One region of the Undibacterium sp. Ji50W genome, then DNA from elsewhere that is predicted to be linked to it. Evidence: predicted binding sites of a transcription regulator. Region 1 holds the regulator's gene; each other region holds the start of a gene.
What was found. The regulator HrcA, encoded in region 1, represses chaperone genes, less so after heat shock. The targets are predictions, from matches to a motif close to TTAGCACTCNNNNNNNNNGAGTGCTAA.
Positions count from the first base shown of each region.

Region 2: a site for HrcA is predicted at 1,282-1,308, ahead of rpoH (RNA polymerase sigma factor RpoH). Genes of this name have one in related genera too.
Region 3: a site for HrcA is predicted at 1,983-2,009, ahead of groES (co-chaperone GroES). Genes of this name have one in related genera too.

Region 1 is NZ_JBMPOX010000002.1:297,010-300,293, reverse strand. It holds gene ACO0K9_RS06595 (outer membrane protein assembly factor BamE) at 1-2, opposite strand, end outside; gene fur (ferric iron uptake transcriptional regulator) at 78-506, shown strand; gene ACO0K9_RS06585 (response regulator) at 634-1,017, opposite strand; gene hrcA (heat-inducible transcriptional repressor HrcA) at 1,141-2,160, opposite strand; gene ACO0K9_RS06575 (HAD family hydrolase) at 2,406-3,092, opposite strand; gene ACO0K9_RS06570 (NAD kinase) at 3,168-3,284, shown strand, end outside.
Region 2 is NZ_JBMPOX010000003.1:147,054-150,337, forward strand. It holds gene ACO0K9_RS07615 (cell division ATP-binding protein FtsE) at 1-151, shown strand, start outside; gene ACO0K9_RS07620 (cell division protein FtsX) at 196-1,110, shown strand; gene rpoH (RNA polymerase sigma factor RpoH) at 1,374-2,273, shown strand; gene ACO0K9_RS07630 (SCO family protein) at 2,380-2,970, opposite strand; gene cyoE (heme o synthase) at 2,967-3,284, opposite strand, start outside.
Region 3 is NZ_JBMPOX010000008.1:85,838-89,121, forward strand. It holds gene groL (chaperonin GroEL) at 1-1,587, opposite strand, end outside; gene groES (co-chaperone GroES) at 1,629-1,919, opposite strand; gene ACO0K9_RS13695 (ABC transporter substrate-binding protein) at 2,442-3,284, shown strand, end outside.

The DNA.
Region 1 (3,284 bases):
ATAGGTAACCTCATTATTGAGCAACAAGCCCTAAAACCCGATATCATAAAGCAGATAGCAAATTTTTGATCGAAAACATGACAAACAGCACTCCAAACCTGAAGGCCAGCGGCCTGAAAGCTACCCTTCCACGACTGAAGATACTGGAAATTTTCCAGAACAGCCGGGTTCGCCATCTGACAGCAGAAGACGTGTATAAGATCCTGCTGAATGAAAATATGGATGTTGGCTTAGCAACAGTGTATCGTGTTTTGACGCAATTCGAGCAGGCCGGCCTGCTTAATCGCAATCACTTCGAGACCGGCAAGGCAATTTTCGAACTGAACGAGGGTTCACACCATGACCATCTGGTCTGCCTGGATTGTGGCAGGGTTGAAGAATTTTTTGATGAAGAAATCGAGCAACGCCAACAAAAGGTAGCGCTGGACCGTGGCTTTAAAATTGCCGAACATGCGCTGGCCATTTACGGTAACTGCACAAAAAACAACTGCGAACACAAGACTTAAAAACCATTCATCCATCCTGCAGACGAATCTCTGCACATAACTCTGCACATATCAACACACAACGCGACACATAAGCAGGCAGTCAAATAGAACTCAGGCAAGCCTGCCTGAGTCTGGTGGTCTTGCGTTACTTGCTGATTTTGGCAACGACAGCCGCTACCGTGTCTATCACTTTTTGTGCATTGAATGGCTTGAGAATATAGCCATGAATACCGGTCTTGACGGCTTCTGCAATGGTTGCCTGGTCCTTGTTGGCGGTGACCATCAGTACACGGGCATTGGGAACCAGTTCTTTCAGACGCGGCAAAATCTCGATACCGCTAATCTTGGGCATGACCACGTCCAGCATGATCAGTTGCGGTTTGAGCTTGACTGCCATTTCCAGCCCGGTGCTGCCATCGGCTGCCTCACCCACGACATCATAGCCTTCGCTGCGCAAGATTACCCTCAGCACTTCCCTGGTGACGTCGTTATCGTCCACCAATAGTATTGTTACGTTTTTCTTGTCCATATCAATAATTATCAGTCACAAGTGTAAGAGAATTGCTTGCACGACCCAGAGGCTGGACATGGTTGCTCGCCAAACCTGTTTCAGCAAGGCGCATGACGTCAACTATATCGATTAATTCAAAGGCTACTGGCTCAGCGCATTCGACAATAACTTTGCGGTAATATCCACGATTGGTATCACTCTTTCATAGGCCATACGGGTCGGACCTATGACTCCCAGTGTACCAACTATCTTACCGTTAACTTCATAGGGTGCGGTCACTATGCTCATTTCTTCCATGGGAACCAGCTGCGATTCACCACCGATAAAGATCTGCACGCCAGTCGCCTTGCTGGACACATCCAGCAATTGCATCAAACTGCTTTTTTGCTCGAACATGTCAAACAATTTACGCAGGGAACTCATGTTGGAAGACAGATCCTGCACATTCAGTAAATTGCGCTCACCTGAAATGACAACCTCGTCATTTTGCTCATCCATGGCGTTGCTGCCCGCTTCCACCGCCGCCTGCATCAACCGGGTCATGTCATTTTGCAGTTGCCGTAATTCGCTGTTGATGCGGGTACGCGCATCGGAAAAACTTAAACCGCCAAAATTCTGGTTCAGGTAATTGGCCGCATGCACCAGTTGCCCCTGGTTATAGTCTACGTCGGTCAGCAAAAGACGGTTGTGTACATCCCCGGTGGGCGACACCACGACCAGCAGGATACGTTTTTCCGACAAGCGCAGAAATTCGACTTGCTGGAATATCGATTCGGTACGCGGTGTCATGACGACGCCGGCAAACTGCGACAGCGAAGACAAAATCTGTGCGGCATTGGCGATCAATTTTTGTGGCGGTTGCGACAACATGCCTGCCTGTAGACGTGACTCCAGACCAACTTCATTGATCTCTTGCACTGTAAGCAATTTATCCACAAACACCCTATACCCGCGTGGCGTGGGTATGCGTCCGGCTGACGTGTGCGGACTGGCAACAAAACCCATCTCTTCGAGGTCAGCCATGACATTGCGTATGGTCGCAGGCGACAATTCCAGGCCGGAAATTTTCGACAACGCGCGGGAGCCCACAGGCTGGCCATCGGCGATATACCGTTCGACCAGTGCTTTTAATAAGGTTTGTGCGCGAATATCGAGTTGCATAGCTTCATTTTATGCGTTCATGCCAGCAATGAACATAGAAAGTTAGGACTTACGCAAAATTGTCCCAGCAAGGCTATCGCTTTTAGGAAACATCCCTTGCAAGGGAGGTTCGTTTCGTCGGCAGACAACGGTGTTGTCTTAAACCCCGTCTACACCGTAGCGACGAAGACAGTACGAATAGTACACGGCTCCTAGGAGAGGAGCTACAACGCAGCTGGGGCGGTTTTGCGTAAGTCCTAAAAGTTTCATATCCACTGTACCAGCTCATGCAAGGTGGCAAATTCTGCATCGGGCCTGATATGCATATGGCGTTCATCCTCAATTTTCAAACCCTTGCGATTCATCCAGCCACCTTTCAGGCCAGCTTGTTGTGCACCTTGCACATCCAGCAACAAATCGTCACCCACATACAAGACTTCAGAGGGTGCCAACTCCAGCGCGTCGCAAGCCGCCAGGAAAATGCGCGGGTCGGGCTTGGCACAGCCAAAGCGGTACGCCGCAATCGATACCTTGAAATGCCCGGCAATACCAATGGCCGACAAATCGGCAAAACCATTCGAGACCGTCCCCAGCACTATTTTTTTTTCCAGCGCCAGCAAGCCTGACCTGACGTCTTCGTACAAATCCACCTGGTTCCTGGCATCGGCGAATACGGCCATGGCATGATCGGCTTTTTCCACCGCTACGCCATGTTCCTGGAATACCTCACGGAGCAAGGTATGGCGCAGCGCCCACAAATCATATTGAAAACGCGGGTCGGCCGATACCAGACTATTCCTGCGTTCACGCAATTTTTCCACACTGTAATTTTGGGCGACCACGGGTACGTGTTCATGCATCCATTGCTGCAACACCGCCTCGGCATGGCGTATCACCGGCACCACCGGCCACAAGGTATCATCCAGATCCAGCAAAACAGCTTTTAATGTCATAAAGTGCACTCAATTCATTCATTCCTGGCTTAATTATGGTCTAATCTGAGGCATCATGTCACCTCCCCCTTGTTTATGACAGTCCAGGCCAAAACCATTGCACTTGTTGGGAAATATAATGCTGCCGGTATCGCGGATTCCATGACGGAACTGGCAAACTTCCTGGAGCACGCAGGACATCACGTCGTTATC
Region 2 (3,284 bases), on a different contig from region 1:
GGTTCTGGGCGCACTGAGGGCGTTCCAGAGTGCGGGCGTCACCTGCATTATTTCCAGCCATGATGAACAGTTTCTGGACCAGGCCAGCCGTGTGATTTATCTGAGCCAGGGTCAGGTCGTGGATACCTGGAAATCCTCACTCGCCGCCTGATTATTATTGCTGCCCTATAGTAGCTGCCCACAGAGGAAGAATTCATGACCATCTGGTTTCGCCAGCATCTGTTTGCCTTAAAAAGCGCCCTGACACATTTACGCGGCAGCCCCGGTAATTTTCTGTTCAATGTGCTGGTGGTCGCCATTGCGCTGGCCTTGCCCATCGCCGGCCTGACGCTGATAGAAAATATCCGGCCCATTTCTTCACAATTGTCGATAGAACCTGAGATCAGTATCTTTGTCAGCCCGGATACGCCACGGCCAACGGCTACTGCCTTGTCGATACCGATCAAAAAGTTGCTTAAGGAAAAAAATATTACGGCCAGCCTGAATTTCATCCCCAAGGACAAGGCACTGGCCAGCCTGGAACAATCATCCAATCTGGCCGAAGTGCTGTCCACGCTGGGTGGCAACCCTTTGCCGGATGCGTATATCCTGTCGCTGTCAAACAACGATGCTGACAAGCTCGACATGCTGGTGGAAGAAATCAAGCACATGCCTGACGTCGATGTAGTGCAACTGGACTCGGCCTGGGTCAAGCGGCTGGCGGCACTGGTGCAAATCATGCAGTTGGGCTTATTATTCCTGGCGGCAACACTTTCTGTCGTGGTTGTGGTGGTGGTATTTAATGCCACCCGGCTACAAGTTATATCCCATCAGTCAGAAATTGCGGTCACCCGCCTGCTGGGGGCGACCAATAGTTTTATCCATAAGCCGTATTACTATACTGGCGGCCTGCTGGGCTTGCTGGCAGGTGGTATTGCGCTGGGTTTGATTGCAGCAGCCCTGCAACCCTTGAACCTGGCCATTGCCGAATTTGCCAAACTGTATGCGTCCGAGTTCCATCTGGTACCGCTGGCGATGCTGCCCAGTTTGTTCTTGCTGGCTATCAGCATGTTGCTGGGGCTGATCGGGGTGTGGCTATCTGTCAGACGACAATTGGCACGCGCCAGTTAAATTTTCATGTCAGTACGCCTTACTCATTACATACAGATAGTCCTGTAAAGGCAAAATTTACCTCAGTGATTGCAACTTTCAGGGCTGGTGGGCATCAAAGCCTTATAAGTACTTCATATTAATACAAGTTTTTCGATAGATTTTTTTGATGGGATTCATAGAATCACAGTATTAGCACTCTTCTCAAGAGAGTGCTAATATAGGAACTTGAACGTGCCAGATCGGGTAATTGATACTCAGGATGGCAGCAATGAGGAGGAAAAATGGCAACAACTACGACACAATTAGTCCCTGCTACTGACAGCACCGCACTGGCCCTTGGCTTTAGCGGCACGCTGGGAAATATTGATGCCTATATCTCGGCAGTCAATCGCCTGCCCATGCTCACGCATGAAGAAGAAATTGATTATGCAAAAAAATTGCGTAATGACAATGATCTCGCAGCAGCGCAACAACTGGTTATGTCGCATCTGCGCCTGGTTGTTTCGATTGCACGCGGCTACCTCGGTTACGGCCTGCCCCACGCTGACCTGATCCAGGAAGGCAATATCGGCCTGATGAAAGCCGTCAAGCGTTTCGATCCTGATCAAGGTGTGCGTCTGGTGTCTTATGCCATGCACTGGATCAAGGCAGAGATGCATGAATACATCCTGAAAAACTGGCGCCTGGTTAAAGTGGCAACGACCAAGGCACAGCGCAAGTTGTTCTTTAACCTGCGCAGCCATAAAGAAGGCCTGGATGCCATGACACCCAAGCAGATTGATGCCCTGGCATCAACGCTGGATGTCAAACGTGAAGAAGTCATCGAAATGGAAATGCGCTTGTCCGGTCATGATATTGCCCTGGATGCACCTACCGATGACGATGATGAAAAATTTGCTCCTATCGCCTATCTGAAAACAGAATCTGACGAGCCTACCCGTGTGCTGGAAACACGCCAGTATGATCGTCTGCAAAGCGAAGGCCTGGAATCAGCCTTGTCCAAGCTGGATGCACGTTCACGTCACATCATCGAAGCACGCTGGTTGAAAAATGATGATGGTACCGGCGCAACCCTGCATGAGCTGGCAGATGAATACGGTGTATCTGCCGAACGCATACGCCAGATCGAAAGCGCGGCACTGAAGAAAATGAAAGGCAGCCTCGCCAGTTTCACTTCCTGAAACCGGCACTGCATAAAAAAGGCACTCGATGAGTGCCTTTTTTACTTTCTTTTTACTTTTTACTACCTGGTTTTGCGCTGTTTTTTCTGTCGCGCTATCTGTGCGCTTACTGCAGCAGCATCTTCAAATCATGCGCGATCGGTTCTGGCCCCTGACCATGCCGCAAAAACAGGCGTATACGGCCTTCGGGATCAAATACGTAGCTGCCAGCTGTGTGATCCATGGTGTAGCTGCCAGGCGTTTTGCCGGCAACCTTTTGATAAAACACCTTGAAGTCCTTGCCGACTTTGGCAGTCGCGGCGGCATCACCATATAAGCCAAGGAAGCTGGGGTCAAAATTCGGTACATAATTGGCCAGCAGGGCCTGGGTATCCCTTTCCGGGTCTATCGTCACAAACAGGACCTGTACTTTTTGCGCCAGCGGCCCCAGGGCTTTCATGACATTCGCCATTTCCACCATGGTGGTCGGACACACATCCGGGCATTGGGTATAGCCAAAGAAAATCACCACTGCCTTGCCACGAAAATCTGCCAGAGTGCGTGGTTTGCCGTTATGGTCGGTCAGGGCAAAGTCCCCGGCGTAATCGAGGCCGGTCAAATCGGTATTGACGAATTTTTCTGCCGGTTTCTGGCAAGCCAGCAGCAACACTGCAAGCACGGCAGCCATTAACCCTTTGAATACGCTGGATATCTTCATAGCTTGATGTAGTGGTCGATCAACAAGGCCGCAAACAACAGGGACAGGTAGATGATGGAAAAGGCAAAGGTCTTGCGAGCCAGCGCATCATCATAGTGTTTGTAGATACGCCATGCATACCAGAGGAAAATCGCACCCAGTATCACTGCGCTGATCAGGTAAATCAGGCCGCTCATATGTACCGCATACGGCAACATGGTGGTGGCAAACAGGGCGATGGTGTACAGCCAGATATGGAGACGTGTGAACTCCATACCATGAGTAATCGGCAACATTGGCAGACCTGAGCGAGCATAATCATCGCGGCGGTACAT
Region 3 (3,284 bases), on a different contig from region 1:
TGCTTTGTCGTCAGGCAATTCAGCAACCAGTGCATCGGTAGTCAGGATCAGGCCGGCAACAGATGCTGCATTTTGCAATGCAGAGCGTGTTACTTTGGCTGGGTCCAGGATACCCATTTCTATCATGTCACCGTAGGTGTCATTGGCAGCGTTGAAGCCGTAGTTGCCTTTGCCATTGATGATGGCGTTCACAACAACACTAGGTTCGCCACCGGCGTTAGCTACGATTTCACGCAAAGGTGCTTCGATTGCTTTCAGAACCAGTTTGATACCGGCTTCTTGATCCGCATTGTCACCTTTGATGTCGCCAGCAGCTTGACGTGCGCGCAGCAGGGCAACGCCACCGCCAGGAACAACGCCTTCTTCTACGGCAGCGCGAGTTGCGTGCAGAGCATCTTCAACGCGGGCTTTTTTCTCTTTCATTTCAACTTCAGTTGCAGCACCAACCTTGATCACAGCAACACCGCCTGCCAGTTTGGCAACGCGTTCTTGCAGTTTTTCACGGTCGTAGTCAGAAGTTGCTTCTTCGATTTGCGCGCGGATTTGTTTAACGCGTGCTTCGATACCAACAGCCTGGCCAGCGCCATCGATAACGGTCGTGTTTTCTTTACCGATTTCGATACGTTTAGCTTGGCCCAGATCAGCCAGCGTTGCTTTTTCCAGAGTCAGGCCAACTTCTTCAGCAATCACTTGACCACCGGTCAGGATAGCGATGTCTTCCAGCATGGCTTTGCGACGGTCGCCGAAGCCTGGTGCTTTAACAGCAGCAGTTTTCAGGATGCCACGGATGTTGTTGACAACCAGAGTAGCCAGCGCTTCGCCGTCTACATCTTCAGCGATGATCAGCAGTGGGCGACCGGATTTTGCAACTTGTTCCAGTATTGGCAACAAGTCACGGATGTTCGAGATTTTTTTGTCGAACAACAGGACGAACGGGTTTTCCAGGATAACAGATTGTTTTTCTGGATTGTTGATGAAGTAGGGTGACAGATAGCCACGGTCAAACTGCATACCTTCAACGATGTCGAGTTCGTTGTCCAGGGATTTGCCGTCTTCAACAGTGATCACGCCTTCTTTGCCGACTTTGTCCATTGCTTTGGCAATGATGTCCCCGATGTTGGCATCAGAGTTGGCAGAGATGGAACCAACTTGAGCGATTTCTTTGTTGGTAGTGGTTGGCTTGGACAGTGTTTTGATTTCAGCAACGATGGCTGTTACCGCTTTGTCGATACCGCGTTTCAAGTCAGTTGGGTTGAAGCCAGCTGCTACATATTTGAAACCTTCGCGAACGATGGCTTGTGCCAGAACAGTCGCTGTGGTTGTACCGTCACCGGCGTTGTCAGAAGTGCGGGAAGCCACTTCTTTCACCAGTTGCGCACCCATGTTTTCCAGCCTGTCTTTCAGTTCGATCTCTTTAGCAACCGAGACACCGTCTTTGGTTACTGTGGGTGCGCCGAAAGAGCGTTCCAGAACAACGTTACGGCCTTTAGGGCCCAGGGTGACTTTTACTGCGTTTGCCAGGATGTTGACACCATTGACGATTTTCGCACGGGCGTCATCACCAAAAATTACTTGTTTAGCTGCCATATTAATTCTCCGAATTCTTTAATTGATATCGTGGATGCCGATTACTTCTGTACGACCGCGAAGATATCTTCTTCACGCATCACCAGAACTTCGTTGCCGTCAACTTTGACAGCCTGACCAGAATATTTACCGAACAAAACGCGGTCGCCAACTTTAACGTCCAGGGCGCGCACAGTACCGTTGTCCAGCAGTTTGCCAGGACCAACAGCCAGTACTTCACCTTGATCTGGCTTTTCAGCAGCGGCGTCAGGCAGAACGATACCGGATGCGGTTTTTGTTTCTTGATCCAGGCGTTTCACGATCAGGCGATCGTGCAGGGGACGAAGGTTCATACAAGCTCCTTTAAATTTGCGAGTAATTACTATTGGAATTCAATTAAGCTGGGGAGAGACTTGTTAGCACTCTCTCCCAACGAGTGCTAAGTATATGGGCGAGCTCTATGCTTTTCAAGACTGGAAAATGGACTAAATTAAAATTTCCTTAGAAATCATGCATTTATAATGTCAAAACCATGCATTTAAATGCACTTTAGATAATTAATTTAGTTGCATCATTGAAATATTGCCGCATAGAAAATGTGAGTTTTTGTAACGCTGGTGCTTTTGTTGCAGTAAATCATCGAAAATACTGCCTATAAATTAAGCGAAATGTTTAGGCTACCGGTGCACGTGGCGGGCAAATCGCCTGGATAACTAAAACCGGTGCACATGCTTGATGCCTGTGGGGCAAATGAGCAGTGCGGCTGAATCAGCCTGGCAGACCGGGTGCGCGGAGGCAGTGAGATGTGGTGGTTACGGTTTTGTGCAGCGTTCTGCTGTGTTGTTGCGATGGGGTTGCCTGCTTCAGCATTGGCTATGTCGGTCACTTTCCTGAACCCCGGAAAATCAGATGAAATCTATTGGGTCACTGCGACCAACAGTATGGCTGCAGCCGCCGGCAGCCTGGGTATCAAGCTGGAAGTCTTGTATGCCGAGCGCGATCATCTTAAACCTTTGGAATTTGCCAGGCAGATTGCAGCCCGTCCGGCTGCAAAACGTCCCGATTATGTTGTGCTGACGAATGATTATGGCATGGGGCCAGAAGTAGTGCGTATACTGGATGCAGCCAGTATCAAGACTTTCTTTGCCTACAGTGGCATTACCAAGCCGAGCGAACGGGACATAGTTGGTCACCCGCGCCAGATCCATAAACACTGGTTGGGCAGCCTGGAACCTATGGCCGAAGAGGCCGGGTATGTCACCGCAGGCAAACTGATAGAACGTGGGCGTGCTGAAAAATGGATGGCCGCTGACGGCAAGTTGCATTTGCTGGCGATAGCTGGTGACCGTGCCACCACTACGTCATATAAACGTACCGAAGGCATGCGCCGGGCGGTAGCGGAAGCCAAAGATGTGGTGCTGGATCAGGTGGTGTATGGTGAATGGAGCAGGGTCAAGGCGCAGGAGCAAAGTGTGTGGCTGTATCAGCGTTATCCGCAGACGCGGCTGGTCTGGACGGGCAGCGACCTGATGGCATTCGGTGCGATGGAAAGCTGGCGTGCGCGTGGCGGCAAGCCGGGGCTTGATGCCGGTTTCAGCGCCATCAATACCTCGTCCGAGGCACTGGCGGCACTGGAATCAGGGTCGCTGACGGCCTTGTCCGGTGGCCACTTCATTGCCGGGGCTTTTAGCCTGGTGATGTTGTATGACTATCATCAT